4 regions of the Pedobacter sp. 22226 genome follow, and region 2 is predicted to be linked to each of the others. Evidence: riboswitches for the same ligand, from Rfam matches in the RefSeq annotation. Region 2 holds a riboswitch; each other region holds the start of a gene.
What was found. Region 2 has a riboswitch for S-adenosylmethionine ahead of ACTJKC_RS23960 (O-acetylhomoserine aminocarboxypropyltransferase/cysteine synthase family protein). Riboswitches for the same ligand answer to the same signal wherever they lie in the genome.

Region 1: it holds a riboswitch for S-adenosylmethionine, as region 2 does, so the genes downstream of both, ACTJKC_RS03335 (SusC/RagA family TonB-linked outer membrane protein) here and ACTJKC_RS23960 (O-acetylhomoserine aminocarboxypropyltransferase/cysteine synthase family protein) in region 2, are expected to answer to the same signal.
Region 3: it holds a riboswitch for S-adenosylmethionine, as region 2 does, so the genes downstream of both, metH (methionine synthase) here and ACTJKC_RS23960 (O-acetylhomoserine aminocarboxypropyltransferase/cysteine synthase family protein) in region 2, are expected to answer to the same signal.
Region 4: it holds a riboswitch for S-adenosylmethionine, as region 2 does, so the genes downstream of both, ACTJKC_RS24625 (peroxiredoxin family protein) here and ACTJKC_RS23960 (O-acetylhomoserine aminocarboxypropyltransferase/cysteine synthase family protein) in region 2, are expected to answer to the same signal.

What each region holds. Positions count from the first base shown of each region.
Region 1 covers NZ_JBQEPB010000001.1:792,018-795,178, forward strand. Annotated here, with positions in the region: gene ACTJKC_RS03330 (peroxiredoxin family protein) at 15-1,289, opposite strand; SAM riboswitch class I at 1,427-1,532, shown strand; gene ACTJKC_RS03335 (SusC/RagA family TonB-linked outer membrane protein) at 1,856-3,161, shown strand, end outside.
Region 2 covers NZ_JBQEPB010000012.1:221,533-224,693, reverse strand. Annotated here, with positions in the region: gene ACTJKC_RS23965 (homoserine O-acetyltransferase family protein) at 1-547, opposite strand, end outside; gene ACTJKC_RS23960 (O-acetylhomoserine aminocarboxypropyltransferase/cysteine synthase family protein) at 590-1,921, opposite strand; SAM riboswitch class I at 2,183-2,293, opposite strand; gene ACTJKC_RS23955 (hypothetical protein) at 2,506-3,161, shown strand, end outside.
Region 3 covers NZ_JBQEPB010000004.1:162,810-165,970, reverse strand. Annotated here, with positions in the region: gene metH (methionine synthase) at 1-1,970, opposite strand, end outside; SAM riboswitch class I at 2,109-2,214, opposite strand; gene ACTJKC_RS10260 (Bax inhibitor-1/YccA family protein) at 2,330-3,085, opposite strand; gene ACTJKC_RS10255 (hypothetical protein) at 3,124-3,161, opposite strand, start outside.
Region 4 covers NZ_JBQEPB010000014.1:12,461-15,621, reverse strand. Annotated here, with positions in the region: tRNA gene ACTJKC_RS24630 (tRNA-Cys) at 1-64, opposite strand, end outside; SAM riboswitch class I at 854-951, shown strand; gene ACTJKC_RS24625 (peroxiredoxin family protein) at 1,110-2,411, shown strand; gene ACTJKC_RS24620 (peroxiredoxin family protein) at 2,699-3,161, shown strand, end outside.

The sequences.
Region 1 (3,161 bases), on a different contig from region 2:
TCTACGAAAATTCACTACTTCTTCAACAGTGAATCAATCTCTCCATTAAATTCCTTTACAAATTCATCATAAAACTTTCCGGTTGCAGGGCCATTAAAACCGGTGTGGATCTGTGCCACATTACCTTGTTTATCAATGATGATGGTGGTTGGGAAAGATAAAAACGAATCAAGCGCCGGTAATGATTGAGATACCACTTGTTTATCGGCAGTGCCTGCAAGTACCTGATCGTATTCGATACCAAAACGCTCACGGAAACGAGTCATTACTTTTTTTGCATATTCAGGTTCGGTTGAACGTTCGTAATGTAAAGCAATAATTTCTACACCGCGTTTTTTGTTTGCCTTGTACCATGGTGCTATGAAAGTGGCTTCGTCAACACAGTTGGGGCACCAGCTTCCGGTAATGGTTAAAATCACGACCTTATTTTTATATTTTTCGTCTTTCAACGAAATCTTTTTACCGTTTACATCAGGGAAACTGAAATCAAGCGTTTTATATCCCGATTTGAGGTAGGTAAGTTTGTAGGGATCAGGAAGGGCTGCATCTTTATTTTTGGTTCCGGTAAAAGCCTGACTTCCCCTGGCACCTAAAATTTCGCCTGTTAAAGTACCATCCGACTGAAAAGTACCTTTGTAATAAGCAGGAGAGGAGCCGATGAAACTCGAAAGCTGGAACTCATTGCCTTCTACTACACCTTCAAGATAGCGCGAATCGCCGGTTACGCGTAAAAAAGTTCCGGTAAGTTTGTTACCAGTTTGCTTAAATAAACCAACTGTTTTTTCGTCTTTACCATTGGGCGATTTAAAAACAACATCGTAACTTCCCGAGTAATCAGCGGTGGCTGGCTTATTAAGCGTTTCAAAACGGTAATTTTTACGTTCTGCAACAATGGTTAAAGGTTTGCCTGCTTTATCCTGCTTTCTTAACGTACCAGATAAATGATCACCATCTACAAGTGCAAAAGCCAGTTCGTTATCAAACTGATCGAGTTTTACAAAAAGCGAATCCGCGGTCTGTTTTACCAAACCACCTTCAAATCTTTCTTCCGCATTGCGAAAATATAATTTCTGTTGACCGCTTTTTTCGTTGATTTCGAAATTGAAAGGAATATCCAAACCTTCCTTTACTTTGGCAATTCCACGCCAGGTACCCAGCGCAACAAATGCTTTTGATTTTTTTTCTTTGGCCTTTGCCTGTTGATTATTGGCTAAAACAGCCTGATTCTGAGCAAAGGTTATGGAAGTTGATATGGCCAGTACGGCAGTTAATAAGGATTTTATGTTCATTGGGATGTGTGTTAATCGACTAAATCAGTCGACAAATATACGGACGATATAGCCAAAGAAAAAATATTTCAAAAAAAATCTATAAAAACTATAGGATAAATCGAATAAGTTATACCTTTGCCCCAGTTATTTTAAAATACTTATCAAGAAAGGCGGAGGGAATGGCCCTGTGAAGCCTTAGCAACCATCTTTAAGTAGAAATGGTGCTAATTCCATCCCGGATGAATCTGGGGTAGTTAAGTCAGTTGTTTGCGTTATCCTTATAAAAATATATGGAGCACTTCTGATTTAAGGGGTGCTTTTTTTTTGCCCGGATGCTGCTTTTGATAAGTAAAATATGTTTTATAGAAAATCATTCAAATGAAAAAAACAGACGAGCTAAAATCCCTTAATGCAAACCTTTGTACGTATTCCCGAATGCGTATGTCCTGTTAGGGTAACCTTATTTTAACAGGCTTTCTGATCTGACCATTCCTTCTTATTCTTTAATAAAAACACGGTTTTAACTGTGCAGGAATTGTTTTTGCCAAATTTTTATCCTTAATCTAATCATTAATTACACACACATGTTCACAAATTTTAAATCAATAGCGTTTGTTTTGCTGCTTTTTATTACGCAGCAATTATTCGCTCAAAATGCCACCATAACCGGAACGGTGAAGTCGGCAGATGGTGAAACACTCCCAGGGGTATCCATCCTTATAAAAGAAACCAAACAAACTACCATTACGGATGGCAAAGGTGCTTTTTCAATCAATGCACCGGAAAAAGGTACCCTGGTATTTTCGTATATCGGTTTTAAAACCCAGGAGATTCAAATTAGCAAAAACGGACCGATTTCGGTCATCCTTCAATCGAGCGATAATGCCTTAGATGAGGTGGTTGTTACGGCTTTAGGCATATCGAGAGAGAAAAAATCACTGGGTTATGCCGTTCAGGAATTAAAAGGCGACCGTGTAGCCGAGGCAAAAGAATCGAACCTGGTAAATGCGCTGGCCGGAAAAATTGCCGGTGTAAGGGTAACCAACAGCCAGGGAAGCATGGGTTCATCTCGGGTGGTGATCAGGGGAGAAACTTCGATAGCCGGTAATAACCAGCCCTTGTTTGTGGTAGATGGGATCCCGGTGGATAACTCACAATTGAATTCAGCGGGTGCCAGAGATTATGCAAATACAATTTCAGATATCAATCCGGAAGACATCGAATCGATGAGTGTGCTAAAAGGACCAAATGCTGCGGCATTATATGGCTCCAGGGCTGCAGCAGGGGTGATCCTGATCAAAACCAAAACCGGTAAATCGAAAAAAGGACTTGGCATTGCCATCAATTCAAACGCGGTTTTAGAAACTTTACTTACGCTACCAGTATATCAAAATGCATTCGGACAAGGCTCAGAAGGGCAGTTTAGTTATGTAGATGGTGCCGGTAAAGGTTTAAATGATGGTGTAGATGAAAGCTGGGGACCAAAACTGGATGGAAGATTAATCCCTCAATTTTATTCGAAAGGCGTTGCTGTTCCGTTTATTGCGCATCCGGATAATGTACGCGATTTCTTCCAAACCGGTTATTCATTAAACAATGGGGTATCGGTTGCAGATGCAGGCGAAAAATACGATTACCGGATTTCTTACAACAATTTGAAACAGGTTGGCATTGTGCCGAACTCTGGTCAGGGGAAAAATTCATTTGTGTTAAATACCTCATTAAAGATAACACCGAAATTAACTTTAACCGCCAATGCGAATTACAGTAAACTGAATTCGGATAATTTACCCGGTACAGGCGGCTCGCGCTCAACCAGTACCATGTTGCAGTTTACCTGGTTTGGCCGTCAGGTTGATATTAACCAGTTAAAAAATTATTTAGATGAAA
Region 2 (3,161 bases):
TTCCCCATGGAGAATGAGCGGCATTTGTAGCAATTAAAATCAGGTTTTCAATTTTATTCGGCTCCGAAATGCTCCATTCCACAGCTTGTTGTCCGCCTAAAGAACCACCGATTAACAGTTTGATGTAACCGACACCCAAATGCGCAGCCAATAACTGATGTGCCGAAACCATATCGCGGATGGTAAACTGCGGAAAGGAAAGGTAATAAGGCAAACCATTTACCGGGTTGGTATTTAACGGGCTTGTAGTTCCGTAATGTGATCCTAAAACATTCGCGCAAACAATATAATGCTCTTCAGGATTAAACAAGGCATTTTGCCCGAATAATCCGTCCCACCATTCAAAAACATCCGCGTTAGCAGTAAGTGCATGGCAAACCCAAATCACGTTATCCTTATTTGCATTTAACTTACCATAAGTTTGATAGGCAATCTGCAGGTTGCGAATTTTTTTTCCACTTTCTAATTTAAACTGTTTATTATAATGATATGTAGACGCAAAATTCCCCGAAGTGGATTTTACGTTATCGTTTTTACTGTTATGCATTTTGTAATGTTGTTGTTAAAAAAGCGCTTTGAGGGCAAGAATCTAGGCTAATAAACTTTCTGTAGGAACCTTGGCGTTAATGGTTGCAAATGCCTGTTCGAAATCGGCTTTAATATCGTCGATATGTTCAATACCAACCGAAACCCTTAAAGCATTTGGTTTTACACCTGCCGCCAATTGTTCTGCATCGCTTAATTGCTGATGTGTGGTTGCAGAAGGTTGAATAATCAAGGTTTTGGCATCGCCCACATTGGCCAGGTGCGAAACCAGTTTTAAACTATCGATTATCTGTGAGGCATTTTCTTTACTTCCTTCTAATTCAAAAGATAAAACAGCTCCAAAACCGTTGCTTAAATATTTTTTAGCCAGGTTGTTGTATTTGCTGCTGGCTAAGCCCGGGTATTGCACTTCTTTAACCAGCGGATGGTTTTCTAACCAGGTGGCCAGTTCTAAAGCATTATCTACATGGCGTTGTACACGGAGCGATAACGTTTCTAATCCCTGTAATAAAAGGAATGAATTGAAAGGTGATAGGGCAGGACCTAAATCCCTCAGGCCTTCTACGCGGGCACGGATAATAAACTGGATGTTGCCGAATGGGCCACCGATGCCGAACACATCGCTGAAAACCAAGCCGTGATATCCTTCTGAAGGTTCAGAAAACTGAGGGAATTTTCCATTGCCCCAGTTATAATTTCCGCCATCTACAATAACACCGCCGATGCTTGTTCCATGTCCGCCAATCCATTTGGTTGCCGATTCTACTACAATATTAGCGCCGTGCTCCAATGGTTTAAACAAATACCCTCCTGCTCCGAAAGTATTGTCGACCACTAAAGGAAGGTCATATTTTTTAGCTATTGCTGCAATTTTCTCAAAATCGGGCACACTGAAAGCCGGGTTACCAATGGTTTCGAGATAAATGGCTTTTGTTCTATCGGTGATTTTACTTTCAAATTCCTCTGGCACATCCGGATTTGCGAAATCAACATGGATGCCCAGGCGCTTAAAAGCCACTTTAAACTGGTTGTAAGTTCCACCGTAAATGTGAGAAGAAGAAACAATACTGTCGCCAGCTTCTAAGATATTATTTAAGGCAATAAATTGCGCAGCCTGACCTGATGCAACCGCTAAAGCCGCTACACCACCTTCTAAAGCGGCAATTCGTTTTTCGAAAACATCATTTGTAGGATTCATAATCCTGGTGTAGATATTTCCAAACTCTTTTAAGGCAAATAAATTGGCGCCGTGCTCAGCGTTATTAAATCCATAAGAAGTTGTTTGGTAAATTGGTACAGCTCTTGAACCTGTAGTTGGATCTATTTCCTGACCTGCGTGTAATTGTAAAGTTTCAAATTTATATGATGTTGACATGATTGCTGTTTTATTTGTTGAACAATTAGATAGGGCGGTTTAGGCTGATCCTAAAACCTGGCAGGGCGTATCCCGATTTCCGGGACCTTCCAGTTTGAAAAAAACAAAAAAGGAAGATTTTTATATTACTGTATGCAACAGCACATACAGGTAACCATACGCATATCGCAACAAATAAAAGAAACAGAAGATTGTACTACTTTTTCTGGGTTTGCACTGGGCTCGCTTAGCGATTGAAGATTTAATGTTTTCATCAGTTCTAATTTATATCTCCGGATAACACCGTGTTATCCGGTCAGGAATTGGCACCTTCTCTTTCTGAGGGTTGCCAGTGGGTCATCGAGCCAGTCTCTCGCCACTTCTTTATAAATCAACCCGTGAAGATTGACTTTTATTCAGCTTTCCGCCAAATAATATTTCAAATGTCTGAATTTAATTTTAATCCACAAAATAAAATTTTGATTTTACATTAACAATCTAATAATGAGCTAATTATTTTTATGTTATGTTTGCGGTTTAAAACTTTTAATATAAATTAACACTTAATATTCTAAGTTTGTGCATCCTATCTAAATTGTAACTTCATGAAAAACACAAAATCCCTATGTTTAGGACTGTTATTTGTTGTAACAGGTTTAAGCAATGCCAGCGCTCAATTTGGCGGCCTGAAAGATAAATTATTAAAAGTAGGTACAGCCCAGGGCGCTAAAGCCTTAGGTATTGACAGGTTTTTAAAGCAGCCTGCCGCCATTACCACCAGTTTTGAAGATGTAAACAGGGAAGGCGAGAAAATGCCGGATTTTATTACTGCTTTAAAATTAAAAGCCCAGCCTTTATATTTATTGCCTAAAAATCCTGATGGTGGTTTTATACTTTGTGAAGGCTTGTACGAAATGACAAACAAAAGCTATTGTTTAAAAGCCGGAACCTTTGCGCCATCAAAGGGTGATGGTTACATGTTTGCCCCGGTTTTGGGTCCGAAAGAGGAAATTGTGGTTTCCATATTAAAAAGTGCAGAAAAACATCCCGAAGTAGAACAGCACGATATACAAGCGTTACTTTGGACGATTATTGCCAAAACAAAATTTGCTGATTATAACGGACAGGTTAAAGTAACCGCCATCAAACTATTAACAACCAAACAGCTTACTCAATTAGAAGGAGGTGCTTTGGGTGTTCTGCCTTTTGATGTAATGGAAAAAGCAAAAGATCAGTTGCCATCGGGTGTGAGGGCTGTTTT
Region 3 (3,161 bases), on a different contig from region 2:
TGTGATAACCTTTCTTCAACAGAGCCTTTTCTCCACTCTTCATCTTTAACAACCTCTTTACCTTTCGATTTTACGGTATCGGCATATTCTACCAAACGCTCCGTTGCATCTTCTCTTCGGTTTAACAATACATCTTCTACCCTTTCTAACAGTTCAGGCGGAATTTCCTGATAAACCTCCAACATCCCCGCATTTACAATTCCCATATCTAAACCAGCCTGAATGGCATGATAAAGAAATGCCGAGTGCATGGCCTCCCGAACGGTATTATTACCCCTGAAAGAGAACGAAATATTCGAAACCCCACCGCTTACTTTGGCATAAGGCAGGTTTTCTTTAATCCAGCGGGTGGCATTGATGAAATCGACAGCATAATTGTTATGCTCTTCGAGTCCTGTTGCTACAGTTAAGATATTCGGGTCGAAAATAATATCTTCAGGCGGAAAGCCGATTTCGTGTACCAGGATATCGTAACTTCTTTTACAGATTTCCTTTCTGCGCTCGTAATTATCGGCCTGACCTTGTTCATCAAAAGCCATTACCACAACCGCAGCACCGTATTGCATAATTTTACGGGCACTCTCACGGAATTTATCTTCCCCTTCTTTTAAAGAAATGGAGTTTACAATTCCTTTTCCTTGCAAACATTTCAGGCCATTTTCAATAACCGACCATTTGGATGAATCGACCATGATGGGCAATTTGGCGATATCAGGTTCTGAAGCAATGAGGTTTAAGAATTTGGTCATTGCCGCTTCCGAATCCAACATCCCTTCATCCATGTTTACATCGATTACCTGTGCACCACCTTCTACCTGTTGCAAAGCAACGGCCAATGCAGCTTCGTAATCGCCACCCAAAATCAGTTTAGAGAATTTTGGAGAACCTGTAATATTAGTCCTTTCGCCGATGTTTACAAAAATACTATCAGGGGTGATGGTTACCGGCTCTAATCCACTTAAACGCATGTAAGGCTCCAGTACAGGTATTTTCCTGGGTACAGCTTTTCTAGCGTTTTTGGCAATACAGCCAATATGCTCAGGTGTAGTACCACAACAGCCACCCACAATATTCACAAAACCAGAGGCAATAAAATCATCCACCAGATGAGCCGTTTCGTGTGGTTGTTCATCATACGCACCAAACTCGTTCGGTAAACCTGCATTTGGATAGGCCGAAACATAACATCCGGCTTTTGCCGCTAACTCTTCAATGTGCGGACGCATTTCCTTTGCACCCAAAGCGCAGTTAAAACCGATACTTAATGGTTTTGCGTGCATTACAGAGTTTAAGAAAGCTTCTGCCGTTTGACCGGAAAGCGTTCTGCCAGAGGCATCGGTAATGGTTCCGGAAATCATGATTTCGAGTTTACGGCCAATTACCTCTTCATATTTTTTAATGGCTACAATGGCCACTTTTGCATTTAAAGTATCGAAAATGGTTTCGATTAATAATACATCCGAGCCACCATCTACCAGGCCACGTACCTGCTCGTAATAGGCTTCTTCGAGTTCGTCAAAATAAACCGCCCTGAAACCAGGATCGTTTACATTTGGCGACATAGAAAGGGTACGGTTGGTTGGACCAATGGCACCGGCAACAAAACATTTACGATCTGGATTTGCCGCCATAAATTCATTTGCAGCTTCTTTTGCTATCCGTGCACCTTCAAAACTCATTTCGTAAGAAAGGTCTTCCATCTGGTAATCGGCCATGGAAATGCGCTGGGTACTGAAGGTATTGGTTTCGATAATATCGGCACCAGCCGCCATATACTCCAGGTGTATCGTTTTTATAATATCCGGACGCGTGATGTTCAGCAAATCATTATTGCCTTTTACATCACAGGGATGGTCCTTAAATCGCTCTCCCCTAAAATCTTCTTCGGTTAAGGTATATCGCTGAATCATGGTACCCATAGCACCATCAATCACCAAAATACGTTTCTCTAATTCTTCTCTTATGCTCATTCTAGTTGTTAGATATGAGATGTGAGACATGTGATATGAGAATTATTAAGCACAAATTATGACTCAAATCTCATATCTATCATCTCAAATCTCAAAAAAAGGCTTATCTAAAAAGTTGGTACGTGAATCGTAATCCTAAACTTATCTGGCCCCGAATTTATCCGGGATAGAATTTAGCACCTTGTATGGTTACAGGTTGCTAAGACTTCGTTGGGTCTAATCCCTCCGTCTTTCTTAATAAGCGTACAAAAATGCAACAAAGCTACATCAATTCCAAAATTTATCGCTTTGCCGCCAAATAAAATTACAAAGGCCATGCAAAACTGCACAGCCTTTAAAATATTGTTCTGTTTTTAATCTTATCTTCTGTTACCGAAAATGCGTAATAAGAATAAAAAGATGTTAAGAAAATCAAGATATAAGCGCAATGCCGCAACTATTGCCATCTTTTTTGATTCTACCTGTAGTACCTGTTCTCCACTTGCTTCGATACCCTGACCAATCTGTTTAATTTTCTGAACATCGTAAGCGGTTAAAGCCGTAAAGATTGCGATACCAATAAATGCCATAAATAAACTAAACTGCTCACTTTGGATAAACATATTAACCACACTTGCAATTACTAATCCGATTACGCCAACCATTAAAATAGGGCCGAATTTACTTAAATCGATATTGGTAGTATAACCCATAACTGCCATAATACCAAAAATACCAGCAGCACCTGCAAAGCAGCTTACTACCGAACCAGAAGTATAAGCCAATAGGATAAAACTTAAACTTACACCTGTTAATACCGAGTATAAAACAAAAACACCTATCAAAGCTGGGTAAGAAAGTTTACTTAAGCCAAAACTCATCAGTAAAACAAGTCCAAGTGGCGCAAACATAGCAATGTATCCAAAAATAGACATCCCTACTTTGCCGGTAGATGGGTTAACAGTTAAAAGATATTGCATAAACTGCTCATTTGTTCCAAAAAGATAAGCAGCTACGGTTGATAAACTCAAGGCAACGAACATCCATAAGAAAACGTTTGCAAAGAATTTTTTAGAAACAGAGTTCTCTTGTACAAAAACACTGTTTTTTTGATATTCGAAATTTTGTTGTTCCATTTTAAATTTTGTGTATTTAACTATATAAAAATAAATATTTAGTTTAATCTTTTTGTCAACAGTTCTTCAACTTTTT
Region 4 (3,161 bases), on a different contig from region 2:
GGACGGAATCGAACCGCCGTACTAGGTTTTGCAGACCTTTACCTCGCCACTCGGCCACATGACTATGTGTTCTTTTTCGATTAGCTTATTATCTGCTTTTCGTATAAGACAGAACAAAGGTAAAAATTAATTCTATAAATTCTATAGAAATAGTAGCTTTTTTTTAATTTGTTTTTTCGGCTTGTCATCCTGAGTGTAACGAAGGATCTTTTGATGGAAGATGTAAAATGGAAGATGGAATGAACCAAGCGTTGCGTTCACTTCCTTCAAATACCGTCATTTCGACCGTAGTTGAGAACCCGAAGGCTCTGCGAAGCAAAATCTATCTCTAGATAGATCTCTCCGTTTCACTGCGTTCCAGTCGAGATGACGAAGCGATATGCTCTCCCTCCATGCTCTCCCTCCATGCTCTCTCCCCAGCGCTCTCTGCTAAAAAAAATAAATTATTCTACTGTAAATCAGTTGATTATAAATAAAGTCTATAAAATCTATAGGAATACTTGTTTAAATTGTTCAAAGTTTATACTTTTACAAAAAATTAAAACAGTTCACTAGCAAATCTACGTTCGATATGAAACTCCGCAGACAACCTCAGCCATATTCTCTGATCAATTTTTCAGGTCAGTATAACTGCTGTTGCCGCTAATATAAGCTAAGATACGGATCACCTGATAAAGGTTTTCATTCAGATATTCTCATTTAAAAATCCTGGTACCCCGGGGCATTTTGATAGAATATTATGGTGGTCATGTATTTCAGTCAATAAGTTGCCGGGGTATCAGGAACAGCCAAAACTAATCACCACCACTAGTTTAGGTTATTACTCTAATTAATTCACCACCATTAATTAGTTGATTTATACAGAAGAAGGGAGAGTCAGTACTCGTTGAACTTCTAGCAACTTTCCATAGGAAAAAGTGCTCAAACTGATCTAGCAATAGATTATAAATTAACCGATAACAAGTAAACACACTGTTTCTCGTTAAGGATCATGATGCAATAACAGCTGATAAACAGCCTGTAGCCTTGCTGTATGGTTTTCTGTGCGAATCATTGTGCCTTGTTATCAAAAACTCTAAAACGATAGTGTTTAACTAATAATGATGATTATGAAAACGAGAATTACCTCAAAAATTGCATGCCTAACCACCTCAGTTTTGCTACTGGGCGGCATTGCATCAGCCAGGGTGGCAAAACCGTTCCCTAAAGAAGGGATCTGGAGGGGAGAGTTTAGTGTAAGCGAATCAAAAGTGCCTTTTAACTTCCAGTTAAAAGGAAAAACACCACAAACAGCCATTTTAACGCTCATTAATGGTTCCAGACGTGATGATTTTCATGTAGAACGACGCGGCGACGACTCGATTTACGTAAAAATGAACACTTATGATGCGGCGCTGGTCGCGAAGATCGAAACTGATGGTACCTTATCTGGCGAATACCGCAGTCTGGTACCCGGTTTCAGGGGCAATTCTTTGCCTTTTGTTGCCGAACATGGCAAAAGTTACCGCTTTGTAGAACCGGGTAAAGATGTAGCTCCAAAACACAACATTACTGGTAAGTGGGAAATTAGAACCTATACCAAAGAAGCTGTACCGGCCTCAATTGCTTTGTTAAAACAGAACGGCAACAAACTTACCGGTGTAATTATGACCGTTGTAGGCGATACCCGCGAGCTCGAAGGTACCGTACAGGGCGATGAATTTGAGTTGTCGGGTTTTACCGGGCCGAGTCCTTTTATTGTGAAGGGAAAAATCAACGATGATAACAGCATTACCGGCGAACAGGGTTTTGGAATTTACAAAAACCTGAAATTTGATGGTCAGCGTAACGAAAAAGCCGAACTTCCTGATCCTTATAAACTTACTTTCCTTAAAGAAGGTTACAGCAAACTTGATTTTACCTTCCCTGATCTGAGCGGGAAAAATGTTTCTTTAAGTGATGATAAATACAAAGGTAAGGTAGTGATTATCGAAACCATTGGTACCTGGTGCCCGAATTGTACAGATCAAACGGTATTTCTTTCACCATGGTTTAAAAAGAACCAAAAACGTGGGGTAGAAGCCATAGCCATTGGTTTTGAGCAGAAAGATGACCTGGAATATGCCAAATATACCTTAGGCAAGCTGAAAGAAAAATATGATATCACTTATGATATTCTGTTCGGTGGTATTGCCGATAAAAAAGTGGTGGCCGAAAAATTGCCTGCGCTCAATAAATTCATTGCTTTCCCAACTACGATTATTATCGATAGAAAAGGAAATGTGCGGGAAATCTACACCGGTTATACCGGAACCGTAACCGGAAAATACTTTAACGATTACGAAGCCAAATTCAATAAAGTGTTAGACGAGCTGATTGCTGAACCAGTGCCCGAAAAGCTCGCCGCAACCGAAACACTAAAAAGTAAATAAAACCAAACCAACTATATTAAATATTGGGCTGTATATAAAGATTTGTTAATAGTATGATTGACAGAGAAGTTTCCTGGTTATTGAATGGACGCAAAACGTCGTCATTGCGAGGAGGCTTTTTCAGCCGAGGAAGCAATCTTACAACGATCGCTAAAAGTGTGCGCTTTAAGATTGCTTCGTGCCTCGCAATGACGGACTTTTTTATTCTGCCAAAGTAACTCGTCCAAGAATACGTCAAAAAATTGAGATACAGCCCATATTTTAACCTACACCTAAAATTATAAAAGATGAAAAATTACTATGCTAAAATGCAGGTGCTGGCTTTAGCATCCCTCATTTCTACTGCAGCTTTTGCTGTAAATAAAGTAGATGAAGAGCCAAAAGTGGCCAAAAAATTTATAAAAGAAGGAATATGGCGAGGCGTATTCAAGGTTGCTGAAACCGAAGTGCCATTTAATTTCGAACTTAAAGGAAAAGATGCTGAGCATGCTACTTTCACGCTGTTAAACGGAACCCGCAGAGACGATTTCCACATCAAATATTTAGGTCAGGATTCTTTGTTCATCAAAATGAATACCTACGATGCCGCTTTGGTAGCTAAAATAGAAAGCGATGGCAGGATCTCTGGCGAATATAAAAGCCTGGTGCCAGGTTTACAGGGTAATGCTTTACCTTTTACTGCCGAACAAGGCAAATCGTATCGCTTTGTTGAACCTGGTAAAGATGTAGCACCTACCGCCAATTTAACCG